Linked DNA regions of Thiorhodovibrio winogradskyi. The protein of the gene in region 1 interacts with the protein of each later gene in a pairwise test. Links are inferred from orthologs where the notes say so. Each region holds a gene or a part of one and is shown on either strand. Other genes may lie near its edges. The genes, in order: Thiowin_RS03330 and recJ.

Region 1 (11,960 bases):
AGCACCAGGCCAAGGATGAAGAACTCAGTCATTGTTCGTCAGGGTGCGTGGTGTCAGGCGGGGCAAGAGCGGATCGCAGTGGCGAAACGCCAGCTGAAGCGAGCCTGGTCAGTATAAAGCAGCCGCTTTTCCGAACGCCCAACAGGCTCAAGGTCTTAATCAGCGGCTGCCTTAACCGTCGGTTCCATGTCCACTGGGCAGTTGAGCGAGCGTGCAATCAAACAGAGCTTGTGAGATTTTTCCAGTATCCTCTGTCCCTGCTCCTCTTTGCCGGCGGCAACTGTCAGTTCGGGGCGAATCAGAATGCGCTTGAAACGGTAGCCGATCTTGCCCTCCTGGATCAGCTCGCCCTCGGCGGTTGAGCGGTAGTCTTTGATCTCGAGTTGTGACATGCCGGCGATGACCAGCACATAGTTTGCGAGGCAGGTCTCGGCCGCGACCACCAGCAGGTGCTCGGGGCTGAAGCGATCATGGCTGTGCGGGGAGCCAACTGGCAAGGTCGCATGCTCGTCAATGGCGATATCGCCACCTTCGCCATCTCCTGTCCAGCTGTAAGCGGTGTGATAATGCATGGGAATTTGGCTCATCTTGGGAATCTCCTTGGGTAATGAATGACACTATGAATTGCCTTGGTGCCTCATCAGCGCATGGCCAGCCGATCCGGCTCAAGTTTTGGCGCGGCATCGCCTGGTTGCTGGTGATTCTGGTGGTGGTGCTATCGGTGCTGCCGACCAGTGTGCCACCGGGATTTGATGGTGGCGACAAGCTTCAGCATCTGCTGGCTTATGCGGTTCTGGGGTTTTTCTTCGCCGTCCTCTATCCGCGCCACCAGCGCCTGGCTCTGCTGGGGCTGATTCTGCTCGGAGCCCTGTTGGAATGGGTGCAGGGTCTGCTGCCGGTGCGTGTTGCCAGTCTGCCCGATTGGCTGGCCGATGCCTTGGGTGTTTTGCTTGGCATCTGGCTGGCGCAATCCCGGGCGCGGGCTCTGTTTGCCTGGCTCGAACAGAAGATCCTGATGCTTGCCATGGTATTGGGCCGCCGCGCTCACAGGCGCAATTGAGCCCCGGCGCCGCCGGCATGGGCATTTTCGCCAAAGGCATGATGGAAAGCAGCGATGCCGGCTTCGCCCGTGCAATGGGTGGCCATCACATCGGTGATGCCGAGATCCCGCAACCGCTGGATCTCGGCAGCAATGGCCGACGCGTCGGAGTACATCAGATGAAAACCACCGATGGCCCAGCGCGCCGGCGCGGGCAGCCAGTCGTTCGCCCTGGCGACCAGGGCGCTCATGCCTGGGTGGGCGCAACCGCTGATGACCGCAGCACCGCTTGGTGTCTCGAGCACCAGCGCATGCTCGGGTGGGTCGCTTGCGAGCATGCCGGTGGAATGCACGCCCTTGGCGATCTGGAGCGGTTCGTCATCGGCAATAAGGCAGTGGATCCCAAGGTCGATCAAATCGCCAAGCAGATGTTTGGAGAAGCCGCTGTGCAGCACGCACTTGATGCGGGGGTTAAGTTCGAGTATCGAATCCAGCCCGCCAATATGATCCCAATGTGCATGCGACAGAAACAGCCAGTCGATGTCGGTCGGCGCCACGCCAAGCGCGTGCATGTTGGCCAGCAGCACGCGTCCGTTGCTGCCAGTGTCAAACAGCAAGCGGTGGCTCGGCCCCTCGGACCCGAAGGCGAGGCCAAACTCAATAAGGGCAGAGAAACCCCAGAGGGGACGCGTGCCAGGCGCGCCCGGGATGTTGTCGTAAAGGATCTGGAGTTGCACAGGTGTCATCGCGGTTGGCTTCTTGGACGTCGAGGAGACTTGCGGGTTGGATGGGTGGCATTCCAGCATGCCGGGCGACCTCCGGTCGATGAAATCTGTCACCGCGCGGGCCAGGCTGCCGGCGTGCGGGCGCCATGACCAGCTCAAGCCAGCATGATGCCACGCCGACCGGCTCACCTCGGTGCGGAGGGGTGGACGGAAGCTTTGGGCTGGTGGCGTTCGATTTCGACGGTACCCTGGCCGACAGTTACGGCTGGCTGGTGGGTGCTCTGAATCGGTTGGCTCCGCGCCATGGCTTTCGCGCCCCAAGTCCCGCTGAGGAGCCCAAGCTGCGCCAACTTAGCGCGGCGGCCATTTTGCGCCGGCTTGGGATTGCGTGGTGGAAGCGCCCGCGGGTGGCCCGCGCCTTGCGCCAGTTGATGGCGCGGGAGATCGACCAAATCCGGCTCTTTCCCGGCATTCCCAGCCTGGTGCAAAGCCTACGCGCCCACGGCCTGAGACTGGCCATCGTCAGCTCCAACGCGCCGGAGAATATCGCCTCCGTTCTGGGGGAGTGTCACTTCGGGCTCTTTGAGCGGGTGGAAGCCGGTCTGAGCCTCGGCGGCAAGGCGACAAGCCTGCGCGCCCTGCGGCGGCGTTATCGGCTCGCACCCGGGCAACTGCTCTACATCGGCGATGAGGTGCGGGACTTGGAGGCCGCGCGCGCGGCCAAGGCGGCAAGTGGTGCCGTCGCCTGGGGCTACAACCACCCGGATGCCCTGCGCGCCTTGCAGCCGGATTTTCTGTTTGAGTGTCCCGAGGACATTGCCCGGGTACTGACCCCGCATGGCTGAGAGGGCTCGGCTGCGATTCAGGCGCGAGCCCGGACGCGCGTGAGGCCAATATCGAGCGCCCGGGTCAAGCAATGGGATTAAGAACTGGGATCAGAAACGGGGATCAGGCGCTGGCATTAGGCACGACCGGAGAAGGAACTGAAGGCAGAGGGATCTCCGCCACGCGACTGGCTCCCGTAGGAATCCATCAGTCGTGTGACATTTTGGCGCACTTGTTCGTTGACATTCATGTCCCGCGCGCCTTCGCTCATGATGTTCTCCGCACCGGGATTGGCCTGGCCGGTCTCCAGCGGCCCCGTGGCGCGCGTCAAGGCTTGCAGTGTCGGCGTGAGATTATTCCCGGCGCTCATGTCCGAGCGTCCAGGGCCTGTCGTGCTGGCGGGATTGGTGGTCTCGGTGCCGGGTGGATTTTGTCCAGGCACTGATTCCAGCATGCTCGAGCGCGCCCCGGGTTGTTCGCCCGGGCGGAAGGCACCCTCTTGCTGCCCGATTTGCAATTGGCTCTGCGAGCGATCTTGCAACCTATCCTGCAGCTGGGTTTGCTCCGGCATGGGCGCGCCGTTCTCGAGCGGCGATGAACCCTGTTGTTGGCTCAGTGCCGCCGACGACATGTTGCCAATGCTCTGTTGCGGGTAGTTCAGCGGTTGAAAGCTGGAAATGCTGCTGATTGCGCTCATGGTTGTCTCCGTGCCGGTTGCACCGGCGAATCTGGCTCCCAGGTCACCTTAAGAATGATTGGGCTTGTTCTCTTCAATACTAGCCGATCAATGGTTTCCAGTGGAGGATTTTTTGCTCGCGACAGGGATCATCCGGATGCCGTCCTCGGCGTCCAGTCGCAGGCAGGCCCTGCTCGGCACGCCATCGGGATCCATCAGACCATCGATAGGGGCGCTTTCTCCGCGCGCGATCAGGTCGCGGATGTGTTGCTCATCGAGCTGCACTCCAAACTGCTCGCGCCAGATGACGAAGTCGCAGCCCTCCCGATAGCGGTTGCAACCATAGCCACGGCGCCCTTTGATGATTTGCCCCTGTCGACACTTTGGACAAGCTCCGAGGCCAGAAGTTTGGTTGGGGGATGAGGCTAGGGGAAGCGATTGGGACTGGGCTTCCGGCTGCTCGGTCGCGGCTGACGACGGGACAGGTCGCGGACTCGTCTCGGGTGCTGTGCTGGTTTGAGGCGAGGGCGTATCGAAGTCGAGCTTGACCCGGCCCTTGGCGTCAAGCCGCAAGCGGGCGCTGAACGCCTTGCCGGCTTTGGAGCGGAAATCACCTAGGGGCGCGGTCTGGCCGGTCTCGATCAGGGCTTGGAGTTCGGTCGGGGTGACCTGGTGCCCGGCGATAGTTTTCCAGACGGTAAAGCCGCAGCCGTCCCGGTAGCGGTCGCAGCCGAAGGCGCGGGAGTTCTCGGTGATCTGGCCCTGCTGGCAGATGGGGCAAGTGCCGAGATCGGCTGTAGACCGGGGCGCGCGCTTGCCCCGGCCTTTCCCGCGCGTGCTCTTGCCGCCCTTGGTACTCCCTTTGTTGCCCGGCGCGAGCGCGCGCGCGGCGACGATCTGCTCGGCGCTCATGGCGGCACCCTCGGCCACCCGGGGGATGAGCGCGCGGATAAAATCACAGATGTCGCGATAGAAGGCCTCGGCATCGCTCTCGCCGCGCTCGATGGCCTTCAGGCGCTGCTCCCACTCAGCGGTCAGCTCGGGGCTGCGCAGGGGCTCGGCGACCAGCGCGATCAGCACCCGGCCCTTTTCGGTGGCTCGCAGGGTTTTGCGCTGGCGTTCCACATAACCGGTGCGAATCAGCTTCTCGATGATCTCGGCGCGGGTGGCCGGGGTGCCGAGTCCGCTGTCCTTCATCGCCGCCGCCAGCGCATCGTCCTCGATCTCGCGCCCGGCGTTTTTCATCGCGTTCAGCAGGCTGGCGTCATCGAATGGGCGCGGCGCCTGGGTTTCTTTCTCGACCACCTCAAGCCCATCGACAGTGACAGTCTGGCCTTGCTCCAGCGCGGCCAGGGCGGCGGTCTGGGGCGGCTCGGTGTCGGGCTCGCTGGCGGTGCGCTTGGTTTTCAGCTCGGCGGCTTTCCAGCCCGGATCCAGCACCCGCGCCGCCTGGGCGAGAAAGCAGGCGCCGCCGATGTCGAGCCGGACATGGATGTCGAGCACCCGCTGATCGGGCAGAAAAACGGCGACAAAGCGCGCGCAGACCAGATCATAGATGTGTTTGAGCGGCTCGGGCAGGCTGGTTGGCGCCCGGGTCTGGGTGGGCAGGATGGCGTGGTGATCGGTCAGCCGCGTTTTGTCGACATAGGCTTTACTGAGCTTGTGCCCGGCGGCCAGGCGCTCGGCGGCGACGGGCGCGAGCGGGTGGCCGAGGGCGCCGAGAATACCCGGCAACTGGGGCAGCATGTCCTCGCTGATGTGGCGGCTCTCGGTGCGCGGATAGCTGATCAGCTTGTATTGCTCATAGAGTTGCTGGGCGAGTTCAAGCGTCTTGGCGGCGGTGAAGCCGAAATGCCGGTTGGCGTCGCGTTGCAGATTGGTCAAATCATAGAGCGGCGGCGGGCGTTGACGGCGTTCCTTGCGCTGGATGTCGGCGACAGTGCCGCTGTGGTGCGGGGCGAGCTGCTCGCGGTGCTTTTCGGCCTTGGCCTTATCATCGATGCGCGTCTCGCTATCCTCTGGCCAGTGCGGCGCCAGGCGGGCGTCAAAGCCCTCGCGCAGGTGCGCGACCAGTTCATAAAAGTAGGCTTTCTGGAAGGCGGCGATGGCGGCATCGCGCGCCACGATCATCGCCAGCGTCGGCGTCTGTACCCGTCCGATGGTGCAGAGCACGCGGTTGCGCACCGTATAGGCGCGGGTCAGATTCATGCCGATCAGCCAATCGGCCTGGGCACGGGCGCGCGCGGCGGCGGCGAGTGGATCGAAGGCGCTGCCGGGTTTGAGCGCCTGGAAGCCGGCGCGAATGGCCTCGTCGGTCAGGCTCGAGATCCATAGCCGCTCCACCGGCTTGGTGCAGCGCGCATGCTGGTAGATGAGCCGGAAAATGGCCTCGCCCTCGCGCCCGGCATCCGTGGCGCAGACCAGGCGCTCGGTTTCCGGGGCATTCAACAGCGCCTTGACGATCTTGAACTGCGCCGAGGTCTTTTTGTCGGTGCGCAACCGCCAGCGCGCCGGGATCATTGGCAGTTGGGCGAGCGACCAGCGTCCGGCCCAATTGACTGTTCCACCCGAGGTGGCCTGATCATCCCCCGCCGCGCGCTCTTGCGTTCCGTAGTCATCCGGCTCGGCGAAGTGTACCAGATGCCCCAGCGCCCAGGTGACGCGATAGCCGCCGCCTTCGAGATAACCCTCGTGGCGCGCACGCGCGCCCAGGACACGCGCGATGTCACGGGCGACACTGGGCTTTTCGGCCAAAACCAGGGTGGTCACCATGGGGCCCTTGGTCTGAGTGGCTTGCGCCTTGTGCGCTTTGCGCGCGACTCAGTTGGCTGGTTCCAGGTCCTCAAGGCGCAGGCCCTGGCGCTGAAACAGCTGGATGCAGATGGCCGCGGCGTCCGGGTCGTAGCAGCTGCCCGCGCCGCGGGCGATCTCTTTAAGGGCGGCGTCAAGCCCGAGGGCTTCGCGATAGGGACGGCGGGAGCTCATGGCATCCACCACGTCAGCGACGGACAGGATGCGTGCCTGCAGCAGAATGTCCTCGCCCTGGAGTCCGCGCGGGTAGCCGCTGCCGTCGATTCGCTCGTGGTGCTGATGGATCATTTCCGCCAGCGGCCAGGGAAAGTCGATGCCGCCGATGATGTCGCGCCCGACCGCGCAGTGGGTTTTAATCAGCATGAACTCAGCATCGTTGAGTTTGCCCGGCCGGTTGAGGATTTCCGCCGGGATATAGAGCTTGCCGATATCGTGAATGGTGCCGCCCATGTAGACGCCATCGACGATATCCTGATCCAGTCCCATCGCCAGTGCCATCTCGCGCCCCAGGGTGGCGACGCGGCGCTGATGACCGGCGGTGTAGGGATCACGCGTCTCGACCGTGCGCGAGATGGCCTCGATGGTTTGCACCAGGGCGGTGCGGATGCGCTCTGCGCTGGCGCGCTTTTCCTGTTCGGCCAGGTGGCGGTCGGTCAGGTCACGCAGCGTGAGCACATGGGCGCGCTGGTTCTCCCAGGTGGTTTCCATTGCATGCAGTTCCACCGGCACCAGTTCGCCCGTGGATCGATGTACGTCGATTTCGCCGCAGCTGCTTTGGGAAGTGAGCCCGAGCGGGAAGTTCTCGAGTTCGCGTTCGTCGCGCGCAAGCAGACGTTGCGCTGCGGGATTGGCGAAGCGCACGCGGCCGCTGTCGTCGGTGATCAGGATGGCATCTGGGTTGCGATGAATAATTTCATCGAGTTGGCGCTCGCGGCGCTTGGTCTCGCTGATGTCGACAAAGATGCTCACATGGCCTTGCGCGCGACCGGCTCCGGGTCCGGCTCCGGCTCCGGCGCGCCGGGGCAGGGTGCTGACGCGTACCGGAAGAGCCTGACCGTCTCGATGCCGAGCGACCACCTCACCCTGCCAACTCTCGGTCGTGTCACACTGTGGCAAACTGCCAAGGTAATCGAATCCAGGCAGCCCGGAGCCGTCCTTGCCATTGGGTAGATCCAGCAGTGCCAGGCTGTCTAGGCTGTCGCCAAGGAGGTCGGCTGCCGGGTGGCCAAAGAGTTGCTCAAAAGCGGCGTTGACATACTCAATCACGCCAAGGTGGTCGGTGATGCAGACCGCCTCGGGCAAGCGGCTGACAATGGACTCCCAGGTGCGCAGCTGCTCAACCAGCGTCTGGCGGGAGAAGCCTGGCTCGGAGCGGGCAGGCTTTAAGCGGGATGCGGCAATGACTGAAGGCATTGGATGATGGATGAATCGCTGGGGAAGATGCTGGACGGCTGCCAGTGTAACAGGCGGCCATCAATTGAGAGCATAGTTCATGAACCACCCTGGGCGCTGATTTTTCGCGTTAAAAGTGAATTCAAGGAGTAGGTTCACGCGCTGGATGCGCTTGGGGTCAGACTCTCGTTATGATGTCTGTGTCCGCCCAGCTCTGACCGCCTCGGAAACCGGCCGCGCCCTCGGTTTCTCGGGACTGATCCCTATCACATTCCCCTAATTATAAGAGAGACCCTCCGCCCATGAACTCTTCGCGCCTGCCACCACACACATCCAATTCGTCATCACCGACATCACCGGCTGCCTCGCCCCTGGAGCGCGTCGAGGCGCTGTATCTCGAGTTGGTCGCGCATTATGGCGACGGCGACCAGCGCGAGTTGCGCGCGGCGGCCAAACTGCTGCTGGTGGCCCTGGCGCGGTTTCGCACCCATGGCGGACCGGACTGGGCGCGACTGCTCGATGAGTATGTGGTCTTGGCCAAGACCGATCCGGCGCGTTTCGAGCGCCTGCTCTCGAGCAATCGCAGCGAGCCGCACGATGGCATCTGGGCCTGACGTATAGTGCCGCGGGGCAGCGGATAACGCCTTGAATGAGACTGGATATCGCCATATATTAGAAAAATCTAATGTTCCAACAGGCAGGCTATCATGCACATTGTCAAGACTCTTTTTCACCGGGGCCTGACTTATGGAGTCGGCGCGCTGGCGCTGACCGCTCTGGCGGGTGTCGTGCTCGCCAGTGATGAGGAAGGCCGCGCCCATGCGCAAGGCATCGAACTCGATACCGCCCCCGTGACCTACCGTCAGGTCGAGCGGGAATACCGTCTCGATGGCGTGGTGGAGGCGGTCAACCGGACCACCGTCTCGGCCCAGACCCAGGGGCTGGTGGAGGACATTCTCTACGACGTGGACGATTTCGTTGAGCGTGGCGCGATCATCGCGCGGCTGCGCGACACCGAGCACCGCACCCGGGTCGCCCAGGCGGCGGCGGAGATGAAAGCCGCCGTCGCTCAGCTGGAGCAGGCACGCGAGGAGCATCGGCGTGTCGAGGGGCTGTTCAAGAAAAAAACCGCGTCCGACTCAGAGATGGACAAGGCCGCCGCCGAGCTGAAAAGTGCCGAGGCCAGGCTCGAGGCCAGCCAAGCAGCGCTGGAACAGGCGCAGGAACAGCTCGACTACACCCTGATCCGCGCGCCTTATTCAGGCATTGTCACCGAGCGCTTCGTCGAGGTCGGCGAGATGGCCAGCCCCGGCAAGGCGGTGATGAGCGGGGTGTCGCTCGAGAAGCTGCGAGTGAGCGTGGATGTGCCCCAGAGCGTGATTCCGGCGGTGCGCGCGCAGGGCGCGGTGCGGGTGTTCGCGCACGACGGCGAGCCGGTGGAGACCGGTACCATCACGGTATTTCCCTTCGCCGAGACCGGCTCCAACAGCTTCGAGGTGCGGGTGGCGCTGGCTGGCGACAATCCTGGGCTCTTCCCTGGCATGTTCGTGAAAACGGTCTTTGTCACCGGCGAGGCGCGCGAACTGACCATTCCCGCCGAGGCGGTGGTGTACCGCTCGGAGGTCACCGGCGCCTATGTGGTGGCCGAGGACGGGCGCATCGGCTTCCGGCTGATTCGCGTCGGACGCCGGCTCAATGGCTCGCTGCGGGTGCTTTCTGGCCTGAGCGAGGGGGAGCGGGTGGCGCTTGATCCCATCGCCGCCGGCGTGGCCTTGAAGGAACAGGCCGCCGTGCGCGCCGAAACCCGCGCTGGGCCCCGTGCTGGGATTGCAGATCGGAACCAAGGCGGAGATCGGGATCATGGCTGAGTCCACCCCTCTGGGTTTCTCGGGGCGCATTGCCGCCCGCTTTCAGAATACCGAAATCACCCCACTGCTGGCACTGGTGGGCCTGCTGCTAGGGCTGTTCGCCATCTTGGTGACCCCGCGCGAGGAAGAGCCGCAGATCAACGTGACCTTCGCGGATGTGTTTATCCCCTTTCCTGGCGCCTCGGCCACCGAGGTGGAACATCTGGTGGCGGGACCGGCCGAGCAGGTGCTCTCGGAGATTAAGGGCATCAAGCACGTCTATTCGGTCTCGCGCCCCGGCATGGCGGTGGTGACGGTGCAGTTCAAAGTGGGCGAGGACCGCACCCAGGCCATCGTGCGTCTGTTCAGCAAGGTGTTCGCCAACGAGGACTGGCTGCCAGCGAATCTTGGTGTCGGCCAGCCTATCGTTAAGCCCAAGGGCATCGATGACGTGCCCATCGTGACCGCGACCCTGTGGTCGCGCAATCCAGACATTGGCGCTTTTGAACTCGGCCAGGTCGCGCATGCGATTGAACAGGAACTCAAGCGCGTGCCCGGCACCCGCGATATTTACACCCTGGGGGCGCCCGATCAAATCGTCCATGTGTTGCTCGACCCACAGGCGCTGGCCGGCTTTGGCATTGACTTAAGCGACCTGCGCCGCGCGCTTCAGGCCAATAACTTAATCCGCGACGATATCGAGATCACCGCCGATAACCGCGAGATCGCGGTTCAGGCCGGGACCTTTCTGACCTCCCCGGAGCAAATCGCCGATCTGGTGGTGGGACTGCATGAGGGGCGCCCGGTGTATCTGCGCGATGTCGCCCAGGTCACGCGCGGTCCGGCCTTTCCCGAGACTTACGTTACCCTCGGCGCCGGGCCGGATGCCGCCAGCCGCGATCTGGACCTGGCCGGCACCACCCCGGCGGTGACCATCGCCCTGGCGAAACAGGCTGGCACCAATGCGGTGGATATCGCCGAGGCTGTCGCCGAGCGCTTCGATCAGCTGCAGGGGACTTTCATCCCCGAAGGCGTCGAGGTGCTGATGACCCGCGACTATGGCGCCACCGCCGATGCCAAGGCCAGCCGCCTGATCCAGGAGCTGATTTTCGCCACTATCTCGGTTGTGGCCCTGGTGATGCTGTCGTTGGGCTGGCGCGAGGGTCTGATCGTCGGTGCGGCGGTTGTCGTGACCCTGTCCATGACGCTCTTTGCCTCCTGGGCCGTGGGCTTCACGCTCAACCGGGTGTCACTGTTCGCGCTGATTTTTTCCATCGGCATTCTGGTCGATGATGCCATCGTGGTGGTGGAAAACATTCACCGGCATCTGGCCATGGGCGGCAAGAAGCTGCTCGAGGCCATTCCGCGGGCGGTCGACGAGGTCGGCAATCCCACTATTCTCGCCACCTTCACGGTGATCGCGGCCCTGCTGCCCATGGCCTTTGTCAGCGGTCTGATGGGGCCCTACATGACACCCATTCCCATTAATGCGTCCATCGGCATGCTGATTTCGCAGGTGGTGGCCTTTGTGTTCACACCCTGGCTAACCTACAAAGTGCTGGCGCCCAAATTCGCTCATGTGGCCGCCGCGCCGGCGAGCGGCCAACAGGGTTTTGAGCCGGTTCAGGAGAAGACAGCGCCGGGCGTCCCGCAGTGGCTGTTCGAGCGCTTGATCCGGCCCTTCTTGGCCGGCGGCAAGGGCCAGCGCAATCGCTGGCTGTTGCTCGGTGGCATTCTGCTGCTGATTGGACTGTCGCTGTCGCTGGTGGTGTCCCAGGCGGTGATCCTGAAAATGCTCCCCTTCGATAACAAGAGCGAATTTCAGGTGGTGCTCGACATGCCCGAGGGTACCAGTCTGGAACAGACTGCGCGGGTGCTCGCGGCCATGGGCGAGTATTTGGAAACCGTGCCCGAGGTGACCGACTACCAGGCCTATGCCGGCACGGCGGCGCCCATTAACTTTAACGGTTTGGTGCGCCAGTATTATCTGCGCGAGGGCGCGCACCTGGGCGACCTGCAGGTGAACCTCACCGACAAGGCGCGGCGCAAGCGTGCCAGTCACCAGGTTGCGCTGGCGGTGCGCGGACCGCTGCAAGAGATTGCCCGAGGCTTCGACGGCAATGCCAAGATTGTCGAAATTCCACCCGGCCCCCCAGTGCTGGCCCCTCTGGTGGCCGAGGTCTACGGCCTGGACTACCAGGGCCAGATTGCCATCGCCAAACAGGTGCGGGCGCAATTCGCCGACACGGCCGATATCGTCGACATTGATGACTCGGTCGAATATCCCGCCGAAAAGCTGATCCTGGTGGTGGACCGCGCCAAGGCCGCGCGCCTTGGAGTGGCCCAAAGCAGTATCGCCGAGGCGCTGTCAACCGTGCTCAGTGGCGAGGATATGAGCTTTCTGCACGGGGCCAATGTGAAATACGCCGTGCCCATCCGGGTCGAGTATTCCGAGGCCGACAAGGCCGACATCGACCAGGTGCTCTCGCTACGGGTGCGCTCCCAGGACGGCCACCTGGTGCCCCTGTCGGAAATTGTCGAGGTGCTGGACACGGAGCGCTCCAGCAGCGTCTACCACAAAGATCTGCTACCCGTGGTCTATGTCACCGCCGACATGGCCGGGCGCACCGATAGCCCACTGTATG
Region 2 (11,587 bases), 2.4 Mb from region 1 along the record:
ATCATGGCAGAACGACAGATCCCCAAGCAGTCCCCAGGTGGGCGTGCCAGCGGCATTGAGCCCGGCTAGGGTTGAGAGTTGACCGTCAATGCCGCTGACACCGCGGTTGCCAAACAGCCAAAGTGGCTCTTGGCGCGAGTAGGACCAGGTATCGAGTTGTCGGATGGGCAGGGAATTGGCGCACAGCAGCCCTTCACCGGGCGGAATGGCTTGCAGCAATTGCTGGATAAACTGGGCCTCGCACCAGGAGCCCTTTTTCAGGTGGGTATTGGCAAGTGTTTGGATTTGCTCTTCGGCAAGGTGCCAGAGATTGATCCAGTCGGCGTCGGGTTGGCGGGAGACCGGCCCACTGGCGAGGGTGCTGGCCAGTTCCTCGGGCGTTGCCTGGATCAGTCCGCAAGCATCCTGGTTTGGGTCGCACCAGTGCTCTCCTGTGTTCACCACCCAGCTGGGTATGCCGGCGAGCCATTGGCCAAGACTTTTGGAAACGGGCGCCAGCCCAAAGCGCAGAATCCAATCGGGTTTGAGCGCGTTGGCTACATCTGTGTTGCGTAGCAGGGCGTCATAATGGCGTATCACGCAGGCTTGGAGCGTCTCGTCCGGTGGCTCGGCGAGTGGCTGATCGGGCGGGCAAGGAAAACGCACGCCCGAGAGCGGATCGGCGAGCAGCGGCAGGCCAAGGCGCGCCGCGCAGGCGAGAAGTGCCCGTGCATCCTTGGCGTCACCCGCGCTGGCGGGTCCGCAAAGAATGAGCCCGCGACCCGATGGTGGCTCTATGCTGGCCTGGTTGCGGTCTTGGTTGCTCAAGCCGGGCGGGTGCTTTGTCGCCTTTGGAGTGCCGAGCAAGAAGGGCCATTGCAAAGCCTGCGCTTGTGGTTCCCCAGGCAGGCAGTCACCGGCGGGAATCAGGGGTTCCTTGAAGGGCAGATTGATATGCAGGGGGCCGGCCCGCCTGCCCCGGTTGCGCAGAAGCATGTGCAAGCCCAGGGCGCGCACGGCCTTCAGGCTGTTGGCATCGGCATGCGGCAAGCCGATGTCATGAAACTCGCGCACAAAGGCGCCGAACAGCCGTGTCTGATCGATGGTCTGACTGGCGCCGGTATTGCGCGACAGCGGCGGGCGGTCGGCGGAGAGCAAGACCAGCGCAAGACCCCAGTGGGCGGCCTCGATCACCGCGGGATACCAGTGCGCCGGCGCGCTGCCAGAAGTGGCCAGCAAACCGATAGGCGCGCCGCTGGCACGGGCGAGGCCAAGGGCAAAGAATGCCGCGCTGCGCTCGTCGAGAATGGGTGTCAGGCTGAGCTCGGGGCGTTGCTGCGCGGCCAGCACCACCGGGGTGGAGCGCGAGCCAGGGGAGAGGACCAGTTGCCGCAGTCCGCCCTGGATCAATCCATCAAGGAGCGCCAGCGACCAGCGCAAGTTCAGGCAGCCGATGTCTTCATCCATCGGGGCTGATACTAGGTTCACGCGAACCTAAGCGCCGTGAGCATGGCGGCCAGTTTGGTTTCGGTCTCCTCCCATTCCGCCCCTGGGTCGGAGCCGGCGACGATGCCAGCGCCGGCAAAAAGCTCGGCTTGTTTGCCGCGGATGCGCGCACAGCGTAACAACACCCAAAGTTCACCGCTGTTGTCGGGTTCGATAAAACCAGCCGCACCGGTGTACCAGCCGCGAGAGAAAGGCTCCTGTGCCCGCAGCCACTGGTGCGCTGCCAGTCGGGGCTGGCCATTGGTGGCCGGCGTGGGGTGGAGTTGTTCGGCCAGGTTGAACAGACCGGTGCCCGGGTTGATTTCAGCCGTGATGGGACTCCACAGATGCTGTGCATTGCGCAGTCGCATGAGTCGCGGTTGCCTGGGGATCTTGATGGAGCGACAGCTGGAAGCCAATGCCTGGGCAACGGCCTCGACCACAAAGCCGTGCTCACGCAGATTCTTCTCCGAGCGCAGCAATTCCTCGCCCAGGGCCAGGTTGCGGTCCTCGCAATCAGAGTGGCTGGTGGTGCCGGCGATGGCATCGACCGCGACGCGTCCGTCGCGCAGATGAAGCAGGCGCTCGGGGGTGGCGGCGACAAAGCTTTGGTCGCCGCGGCGCAGATTGATGATCTGGCAGGACGGAAACACGGCGGCCAGCACGTCGAGCAGGCGCGCGATATCGAAAGACCGGCTGCCCTTCACGCCCAGTCGGCGCGAGAGGACAACTTTTTGCAAGTTCTCGGCATGAATGCACTCGAGTGCTTGCTCGACCAGGCGCGCCCACTGGCTTTGCTCTGGCTCGGTGAATTCGGCCGCCACGCGGGTGACCAGTGCCGGCCGGCGCGGTGGGGCAAAGAGCCCCGGGATCAGGTCTTCAAGCAGCCGATGCCAGCGCGCATGTACGCTAGCGCGCCCTTGCTGCTGTTGGGCGCTGAAAATGAGCGCGGCTTGCTCCTCGGTCTGCCGCAGGGCGATATCCGGAACCCAGAGCAAGGCGTTGGGGAGATGCTCTTCCGGGGTGAGCGCTGGCTCGGGAGCGGCGGCAAAGCCAAGTAGCGCAAAGGCCCGCAGACCTGTGCCGTCAGGATCCCCTTGTTCCCAGCACGCCGGCCACTCACGCGTGACTCTGGCGAGAGTGCTCAGGCGATCCGATCCCTGCGCTTCCCATTGCGCCGCCAAACCATAACCCGCGCGCAGACCATCGCCTTGCGGATGCAGCAGTTGAAACTGCGTTCCGGGCAGCTGAGCGATGGCATTGGGCCGCCGTGGTAGCTCGAGAATCAGCGAGGTGAGCGCATGGGGTCCTGCCTGGGTGCGCCCGAGCGGCAGGCGAGCGATATCCCGCGCCAACCGATCCTGGAGCTGTTTCATCACAGCTTTGGCGGCGGGTGTCCAGTCCTGGCGCGGCTCTTGGGACGCCGACGCCAGGTGGCAGGGTCCGGGGCGCGCGTTATCGATGTCGAGCTGAAAAGATTCCACGCAAAAAACCGTCGGCTGGGAAGATGAATAGAGCCAATGGCAGACTATGCCTGCGATGCGAAAGGGGTGGCGCCAAGCGCGCCCAAGCAGCAAGGGCGCGAGCGCCGGTTCCAATCGCAAGGTGCCAGGCCAGCGGCGATTCTAATGGCTTTCTGGTCGATCAAGAAAGCACCGGCGCCGGGTCTTGCCGAGGCGTCGCTCTTGGCGCGGTGCATCAGGCGTGCGCCTGCCAGAAGGCATCAATGGCGGCGATGGTCTTTACCGGTTGCTCCCATTGGGGCATGCCTAGGGTTGGTTCGACCCTGGTCGCCTGCCAGTTGCCGTGTTTTTCGATCAGGGCGGGTAGTAGGTCGAAATTCACGTTGGCATCGCGATCATGAATCACCAGCACTGGCAGCTCGAGCTTGGCGTAGAGCTGCTCGACGGGGTTCGGAGTGAAGAGTTGGCCAGATAAAAAATAAAAAGGTGCATGGCGGGCGCCGGGCTGATGCGCGGTGGCGTAGGCGTAGTCGATCAGCTCCTCGGGCGGGGAGGTGACAAAGCTGAGTTTCATGAAGTAACGCACGCTCGGGCGGGTGGTCACCAGCGCGTAGAGCGCCGGACCAAATCCAGGCAGATTAAACAGCCGATGCAAACGCCGACCCGCCTCGGCGCTTGGCAGGCGCCGTGGCGAGAAGCCGGTGGGCGAGAGTAGCACCAGACGGCGAAAGGCCGCGGGTGCCTGCAAGGCGGCGCGGGCGGCGAATTCAGAACTCAAGGAGTAACAGATGACGTCGGCGGGTGCGCGGACAACCTCGGTCAGAAAGGCGCGAATCACGTCCGCGTAGAGTTCAGGGGAGTAGACGCGTTTGCCGCGATCAGAAAAGCCAAATCCGGGTAGCTCGAGCGCATAGACGCGCCGGTTGGCGCGGTAATGATCGAACAGCGGTTTCATTTCGAAGGCACTGGGCGCGGCGTTGATGCTGTGCAGCAACAGGACAGGCTCGGCATTGGCCGGACCATCGACGTAGTAATTGAGTTCTGGCAGACCTTGGCTGGCGAAGCGCGCGCGCGGGGCATCGAGCGCCTTGGGTAAGTCTTTTGCCGCGCGGCTGGCCTTCTTGGGAGCTGTGTTGGGCAGGCCGACGGGCTCTTGACCGGATACAACTGGCATGAGGTTCTCCATGGATGAGGGGGCGGTTGAAGACGCGAGTATAGCCTGAATGGGCGCCGGGTCGCTTTTTGCCAGCCATGCGTGTTGGCAGCCGGCATCTGATCGCCTAAGCTTGCGCCAATAAGCCGCCGACCAAGCGCTGTATCGGGCCAAGCGCGGCCGGCGCGGCCGGGTGGTTTGGTCACAGACAAACTCGTCCTGGCTGCGGCGAGCCACCGCGAGACACTGGATATGCTGCCTCTCTTCTCGCTCTGTTGCGCCTTGTTACCCTGGCTTGTAAGCCAGGTCGGTCCTGTTATTGCCGAAACGGCGCCGGTTCTGGCGCCGAGAATCCTGGGTGATTTTCCCCATGACCAAGGCCTTTTTACCCAGGGGCTCTTTCTGTACCGGGGGCGACTCTATGAGAGCACGGGTCTGCGCGGCCAATCGCGGCTGCTGATCACCGAACTTGCCAGCGGGGAAAAGCTCGCCGTGCGCTGGCTAGCGCCGCGTTTATTTGCCGAGGGAGCCGATCTGTGTGGGGATGAGGTGGTGCAACTCACCTGGACCAGTGGCTTGGCTCTGCGTTATGACCCTGTCACCCTAGGCAAGATCGGCGACTTTCGGTATCAAGGTCAGGGCTGGGGCATTGCCTGCCATGGACAGCGCATGGTAACCAGCGATGGGAGCGCACGCTTGACCTTCCGTGATCCAAATACCTTCGAGCCACTCCGGACAGTGACCGCCGTTGACCAGGGGCAAGATGTCCGTCACCTTAACGAGCTTGAATGGGTGGATGACGTCTTGTTGGCAAATGTTTGGAAAAGCCACCGCATTGCTGTGATCGACCCAGATACGGGTGTGGTGCGGCAGTGGCTGGACCTGACCGAGGCCGTTCAGCGCAGTGGTCAGACCGGAGAAGAGTTCGTGCTCAATGGGATTGCCTGGGATGCGGATCAGAGACGGCTCTATGTGACGGGCAAGGGTTGGAGTCACCTGTATTGGATTGACTGGCCGGGACGGCAGGCTAGACTCGGTAGCGACTGAGGCGATTGACTGTCCGCGCCCATGCTGAAGCCCCATGCTGAAGCCAGAGCGCGGAGAAGGAGCCGAGGACAATCCTGGAGTGCTCTGCCTTGCCTTCTCCGCTTACTCTGGTCTGGCGAGAAATTCGCCGATGACCAGTTTTGCCAACGTCAGAAAGGACGCGCGTTAGCCCGTGAAATTCTGACTGACAAAATCCCAGTCAATCTTGTCCCAAATTGCCTCGAGATATTTGGGCCGCGCGTTGCGATAGTCGATGTAGTAGGCATGCTCCCACACGTCAACGGTCAGCAGGGCGGTCTTGCCCTCGGTCATGGGGGTGGCGGCATTGGAGGTGTTCATGATCTCCACACTGCCATCGGCATTCTTGACCAGCCAGGTCCAGCCGGAGCCGAAGTTACCGGCCGCGGAGGCCGAGAAATCTTTCTTGAAGTCTTCGAAACCGCCAAACTTGGCATTGATGGCATCGGCCAGGGCGCCGCTGGGCGTGCCACCACCCGTTGGGCTGAGGCAGTTCCAATAGAAGCTGTGGTTCCACACCTGGGCGGCGTTGTTGAAGATGCCGCCCGAGGCCTTCTTGATAATGTCTTCGAGCGAAAGGCTCTCGAATTCCGTGCCCTTGATCAGGTTGTTGAGGTTGGTGACATAGGTCTGATGATGCTTGCCATAGTGAAAGTCGATGGTCTCGGCCGAAATGACGGGCTCGAGGGCGTTCTTCGCGTAAGGCAGGGCGGGGAGTTCGTGTGCCATGATGGACCTCCAAAGTCGTTGTCGTGCAGGGATGGATAAGCTGAGCTAAAAGGACAGGTTGACCTAAAAGGTATGCATCGACTGGGGGAACTCAAGGGGCAGAGGCATCAGGCGGCAGCCTTTGGTGCCCGGGCCGCGCCTGATTCTAATGCTTCTTGGCGGCATGGCCAGCGCGATGGCGGATCTGGTTGCTGCCCGTCGCAATGGCACGGTGCGCCTGAATCCGCACCGGAACCAGCGTTCTAGGCCCGCCGTTGCTCCACCGCATTGGCCAGTTCATGCAGCATTGGCAGGGTCTGGTCCCATGACACGCAACCGTCGGTGATACTTTGGCCGTAGACCAGATCCCGTGCGGCGGTCAGATCCTGGCGGCCACCGACCAGGTGACTCTCGATCATGGCGCCCATGATGTGCGCATTGCCGCGGGCGATCTGACGCGCCACATCGTTGCAGACCTGGACTTGGTTCTCGGGCTTTTTACGGCTGTTGGCGTGGCTAAAGTCGATCATGATCTTGGGCGCGATGCCGGATTCGATAATGGCATCGGCGGCGATTTTCACGCTTTCAGTGTCGTAGTTTGGGCGGCCGCCGCCGCGCAGGATAATGTGGGTGTCCTCGTTGCCAGCGGTGCTAAAGATGGCCGAGTGCCCCTGTTTGGTCACGGACATGAACACATGCGGACGGGCCGCGGCGTGAATGGCGTCGATGGCGACTTTCACGCTGCCGTCGGTGGCATTCTTGAAGCCGACCGGACAGGAGAGACCCGAGGCCAGCTCGCGGTGGCCCTGGCTCTCCGTGGTGCGCGCGCCGATGGCGCCCCAGCTCACCAGATCGGCAACGTACTGGGGGCTGATCAGATCGAGAAATTCGGTCCCGCCGGGTATCCCCAGGCGGTTGAGGTCGATGAGCAGCTTGCGCGCCAACCCCAGGCCCTTGTTGATGGCGAAGCTGTTGTCCAGGTCCGGGTCGTTGATCAGGCCTTTCCAGCCGACCGTGGTGCGGGGTTTTTCGAAATACACCCGCATCACCACCAGCAGATGCTCCGCCAGCTCCTGGCGCGCGGCCAGCAGCCGCTCGCCATATTCCAGCGCGGCATTGGGATCGTGCACGGAGCAAGGGCCCGCGACCACCAGCAGGCGGTCGTCCTCGCCGTGCAAAATGCGTTGAATCTCGGCGCGGGTGCGACAAACGCTCTCCGCCACCTCCTCGGTAATGGGAAACTGCCGATGCAGTTCCTCGGGCGCGATCACCTCGGTAATGTCGCGGATGCGCAGATCGTCGGTTGCGTAACTCATGGTTCGGCCATCGGTGGCGGCAAAAATCCGCTAGTATAGCGAAGATTGGCCTGATACTTGGCTCGATACCCGGCCCGCCACCCGGATGATCGCCCGCGTTTTCAGCGGCGTTTTTTTAAGAACCGTTTGCAGAGAGGGATATGAAGTCTTCCGGACACTCCGATGGGGGTAAAACCCAGGTTCGACGCCGGGCGGGTCGCGGTGCCCTCGCGCGCGAGCGCGATATTTATGCCGCTCCGCCCCATCGGCGCGATGCCGATGGGGCGGATGTCATTGTCAGCACCGAACTGCGCAAGCCCAAGGTGTATCTCACCGCGCCCTCGACCGTGGATCGGGTCGACCTGCCGCGCTTCATGGGGCGCTGGTATGAGATGGCGCGGCTGCCTTATTTTACCGAGCGCCGCTGTGTCGATAACGTGGTCGCCGATTACCGTCTTGGCGAAGACGGCATGGTGCATGTCAGCAACCGCTGCCGCTACCGCGATGGGCGCATTAGCGAGGCCAAGGGGGTGGCGCGGGTGTTGGACTATGGTCGCAACGCGCGGTTGCAAATCAGCTTCCGCATGCTCTATGGGGTTTATGTGTTCTGGGATGATTATTGGATCATCGGCCTGGGCGCCGACTATGACTATGCGCTCATCGGTCAGCCCACCAAGACTCGCGCTTGGGTCTTGGCGCGCGATCCGCTGGCGAAGGATGCCCTGGTGGATCGCTGGTTGAGCGAATTTGGCGACAAGGGTTTTCCGGCGGCGAGTTTTTTGCGCACGCGCCAGGATGCGGCGGGGTTGGAGGCAACCGGCGACGGCGATGCTCGCGCCCCGGGGCTTGGTGAGCCCCCATCCTCTAGATCATGAGTCAGCCAATTGGCGGATGCCGGCAACGGCACTTTGGATGATGTCCTGCTGAAGTCTGCTTGGCTCGGCCTGCTCCTTGGTCTGCCGGGACGGTTGTTGGCAGACCAGGCGGCATAGCCAATCGCTGGGTGCTTCAAAATCGCAGTGGCTGGCTTGAGGAATCCGCGTCAGGCTGATGGCGGAGGCGCTCTGGTAAATGGGGGAGGTATTGTTGTTGGCATTGCAGTTGCTGGGCGCGCCCGTCAGTGCGATCAGCGGCACCCCGAGACTTTTGGCGGCTTGGCGCCCGAGACCCTGGCTGTCGACCAGATCGAGCGTAAGCAGTCCGCTCGCCTTTGGGTCGGAGCTCGCGGCCAGCAGGGCCGCCAGTCCGCCGGCGGAAAAGCCTGCGTAAATCACGCGCTCGGTGCCGAGTTCTCGCGCCAGTGCGATCATGTCCCGACCATGGGCGACATGGCCGCCAGAGATGGGCGAGTCGTGGCGCGAGTTCAGGGTGGCAACGGGAAAACCCGCCTCTGCCAGTGCCATGGCCAGCCCTTGCATGTGGCGCTGGTCGCGCAGAAAGCCATGAGCCAGAATGACCCAGGGTTTGTGGCCGACTCGTCTGGACTGATGTGGCGCGTGTGTGCTTTTGGGTTTGAAGGTTCGGTATTCGAGCGGGGGCCCGACGGCCAGTTCGAGTTGCTGCGCGCTGACTTGGATCTTTTCGGATTGAGGAGGCTCGGACAAAGGCGCCTCGGACAGCGAAGCGGCGGCGGTCGCTGCGTCTTTGGGGTGGCTCCAGGTTGTACCGAGCCAGGCACAGCTGGCGGTTGCCAGTATCGCGAGGGTTAGCAGGGAGCCAATGATCCATTTCATGCCCCAGTAAATGCGCCCGGCACCGCGTTCGTGCAAGACCCGTTGCCTTTCCTGCTATCTGTCTGTCCGCCTTCCCGCCCTGTCGTTCCGCCGGCCGCCTCCCCAGCCGTCTCACCGGCCGTGTCGCTTGCCCCGTCGATGATCCGAGTCATGATACCCTGTGGTCATGCCAAACCCGAGTCCCCGTCGTCCTTCCCCGCCATCGGCCACAGGTCTGCCGGTGCGCATCCGCCGCCGCATGGATGGCGCTGGAGTGCCGCGAGAATTGCCCAGTCTGCTGCGCTCGCTTTACCGCAACCGCGGCGCCTGTCGTGATCAGGGGCAGGCGCTCGCGGACCTGCATCCGGTCGATGGGCTGCTGGGGATGGAGGCGGCAGCCGAGCTGCTGGCGCAAGCGGTGACCGATCAGCGTCGCATATTGGTGGTCGGCGACTATGACGCCGACGGCGCGACCGGGTCCGCCGTTGCCCTGCTTGGGCTGCGCGCGCTGGGCGCCGGGGCGGTCGATCATCTCACCCCCAGCCGTTTTGCCGACGGCTATGGGCTCAGTCCCGCCGTGGTCGATGCCGCCGCCGCGCGCGCGCCCGAGTTGATCATCACGGTGGACAATGGTATCGCCAGCCTGGCCGGCGTGGAGCGCGCCAATGCGCTCGGCATTCCGGTGCTGATCACCGATCATCACCTGCCGGGAGAGCGATTGCCAGCTGCGGCGGCCATTGTCAATCCCAATCAAGTGGGCTGTGATTTTCCGAGCAAGGCGCTGGCCGGGGTAGGAGTCATCTTCTACCTGCTGGCCGCGACCCGCACCCGCCTGCGCGCGCGCGGCTGGTTCGACCAGCGTCGTCCGGAACCCAACCTGGCTGAATTGCTCGACCTGGTCGCGCTCGGCACCGTGGCTGATGTGGTCCTGCTGGACCACAATAATCGCATTCTGGTCGAGCAGGGTCTCAAGCGCATTCGCCATGGCCGCTGCCGGCCCGGCTTGCGCGCCCTGCTTGAAATCGGCGGGCGGCGCATTGAGCAGGTCACGGCGCGCGATCTCGGCTTCGTGGCCGGCCCGCGCCTGAATGCCGCCGGGCGACTGGAGGACATGTCCGTTGGCGTGGAATGTTTGGTCACCGCCGATCCGGTGCGCGCCATGCGGCTTGCGCGCGAGCTGGATGCGCTCAACCGCCAGCGGCGCGAGCTGGAAGCCGAGATGCGCCAGGATGCGGAAACCCTGGTCGAACGCCTGAGTCTGGAAGGGGACGCGCTGCCGCCAGGGCTGTGCCTCTTTGGTGAGGACTGGCACCAGGGCGTTATTGGTATCGTCGCCTCGCGTCTGAAAGACCACTATCATCGGCCGGTGATCGTCTTCGCCCGCGCCGACGATGGCCAGTTGCGCGGCTCGGCGCGCTCGGTCGAAGGACTGCATCTGCGCGATCTGCTCGCCGCCATCGACCACCGTCATCCCGGCCTGATGGAGCGCTTCGGTGGTCATGCCATGGCCGCTGGCGTGACCATGGCGGCGGAGCATCTGGAAACCTTCCGCGCGGCCTTTTTTTCCGCCGTGGCCGACGAGCTTGGCGTCGCGCCGCAAGAGCGGGAAATTCTTTCCGACGGCGAGTTGGCCAGTGCGCTATTGTCGCTCGAGACCGCCGAGGCCCTGCGCGTCGCCGCGCCTTGGGGCAAGGGGTTTCCCGAGCCGGTGTTCGATGGGGAGTTTGCTATCTCGGAGGTGCGGGTGCTCAAGGACCAGCATTTGAAACTGCGCGCCCAGACCGCCGATGGCATCGCCATTGATGCCATTGGCTTTAATCTTGCCGTCTGCAAGCGCGGGCTGGGCAAACGCGCGCATCTGGCCTATCGTCTGGACGTGAACGATTATCGCGGGTTGAGGCATCCGCAACTCATGCTTGAGCATGCGCAGAAAGTCAGTGAGTAACGAGTATTTCGACTTGGATGCAATCCACGGCGATGCTGCGGCATCCGATGACAGTGAAGATGGTCCAAGCAAAAGCGCCGTCAAGCGCGAGCATCACGGGCTGCAGGAGTTGGCGAAACAACTGCTGAGTCTGCCGCGCGCGGAACTCGAGCAATTGGCGCTGGACGCCAAGACCTGGGAAGCCATCAATGAAACCTCGCGCATCAAGGATAAGCGCGCCCTGGCGCGGCACTACAAGCGCATCGCTAACTGCCTGGCGCGTCTGGACCAGGAACCGCTCAAGGCGCTGCTGGCCAAACGCGAGCAGGTGGAGCGGGCCGAGAACGCCATGCACCATCAGCTTGAGCGTTGGCGCGAGCGTTTGATTGCCGAGGGCGACACGGCGCTGGGTGAGTTCGTGGTGGACTATCCGCAGGCTGAACGCCAGCCCCTGCGTGCCCTAATCCGCGTCGCGCAACGGGACGCGGAACGCGGCCGACCCGACGGGCCGCGCAAGCTGTTTCGATATCTGCGGGAACTGGTGCGATCCGCTTGAAGACTCTTCTGTTGCAACTAAAAGCGGAATGCTTTCGACTCTTGCCAAACGTCTTTGAGCTGCGTTAGGGTCACCAGCAGCGCATTCCCGTAATACCAACTCCGACACGAACAAGTCATAGTCACTCCGTTGATCCCACCATGCTGATGTTATTTGTTGGTGAGCAACACCGATAATGGTTTTGCTCGGCTGTGCAGGCAAATAACTAATGACAGAAGTTTCCAACATAAACTCTGCGCTTCAATTG

The links.
Region 2: the proteins of Thiowin_RS03330 (region 1) and recJ interact in binary tests that used the Escherichia coli proteins (3 or more experiments, as listed by UniProt). The link is inferred for Thiorhodovibrio winogradskyi from one-to-one orthologs.

Annotation. Positions count from the first base shown.
Region 1 is NZ_CP121472.1:712,957-724,916, forward strand. The notes cover bases 3,174-6,422. They hold Thiowin_RS03330 (type IA DNA topoisomerase), read right to left. Parts: upstream 6,038-6,422; coding sequence 3,374-6,037; downstream 3,174-3,373. Other genes in these bases: Thiowin_RS03325 (hypothetical protein), read right to left, coding at 3,174-3,286; Thiowin_RS03335 (HD domain-containing phosphohydrolase), read right to left, coding at 6,086-6,422. Outside these bases: Thiowin_RS03300 (LysE family translocator), read right to left, coding at 1-32; Thiowin_RS03305 (OsmC family protein), read right to left, coding at 156-587; Thiowin_RS03310 (VanZ family protein), read left to right, coding at 608-1,060; Thiowin_RS03315 (MBL fold metallo-hydrolase), read right to left, coding at 1,045-1,785; Thiowin_RS03320 (HAD hydrolase-like protein), read left to right, coding at 1,911-2,609; more of Thiowin_RS03325, read right to left, coding at 2,726-3,173; more of Thiowin_RS03335, read right to left, coding at 6,423-7,489; Thiowin_RS03340 (hypothetical protein), read left to right, coding at 7,771-8,082; Thiowin_RS03345 (efflux RND transporter periplasmic adaptor subunit), read left to right, coding at 8,176-9,336; Thiowin_RS03350 (efflux RND transporter permease subunit), read left to right, coding at 9,329-11,960.
Region 2 is NZ_CP121472.1:3,095,750-3,107,336, reverse strand. The notes cover bases 8,551-11,426. They hold recJ (single-stranded-DNA-specific exonuclease RecJ), read left to right. Parts: upstream 8,551-9,047; coding sequence 9,048-10,805; downstream 10,806-11,426. Other genes in these bases: yjgA (ribosome biogenesis factor YjgA), read left to right, coding at 10,798-11,340; Thiowin_RS14065 (alpha/beta fold hydrolase), read right to left, coding at 8,551-8,917. Outside these bases: menD (2-succinyl-5-enolpyruvyl-6-hydroxy-3-cyclohexene-1-carboxylic-acid synthase), read right to left, coding at 1-1,446; Thiowin_RS14095 (isochorismate synthase), read right to left, coding at 1,464-2,948; Thiowin_RS14090 (alpha/beta fold hydrolase), read right to left, coding at 3,163-4,101; Thiowin_RS14085 (glutaminyl-peptide cyclotransferase), read left to right, coding at 4,333-5,127; Thiowin_RS14080 (superoxide dismutase), read right to left, coding at 5,293-5,874; Thiowin_RS14075 (3-deoxy-7-phosphoheptulonate synthase), read right to left, coding at 6,117-7,169; Thiowin_RS14070 (lipocalin family protein), read left to right, coding at 7,310-8,023; more of Thiowin_RS14065, read right to left, coding at 8,018-8,550. UniProt on the Escherichia coli protein: Single-stranded-DNA-specific exonuclease.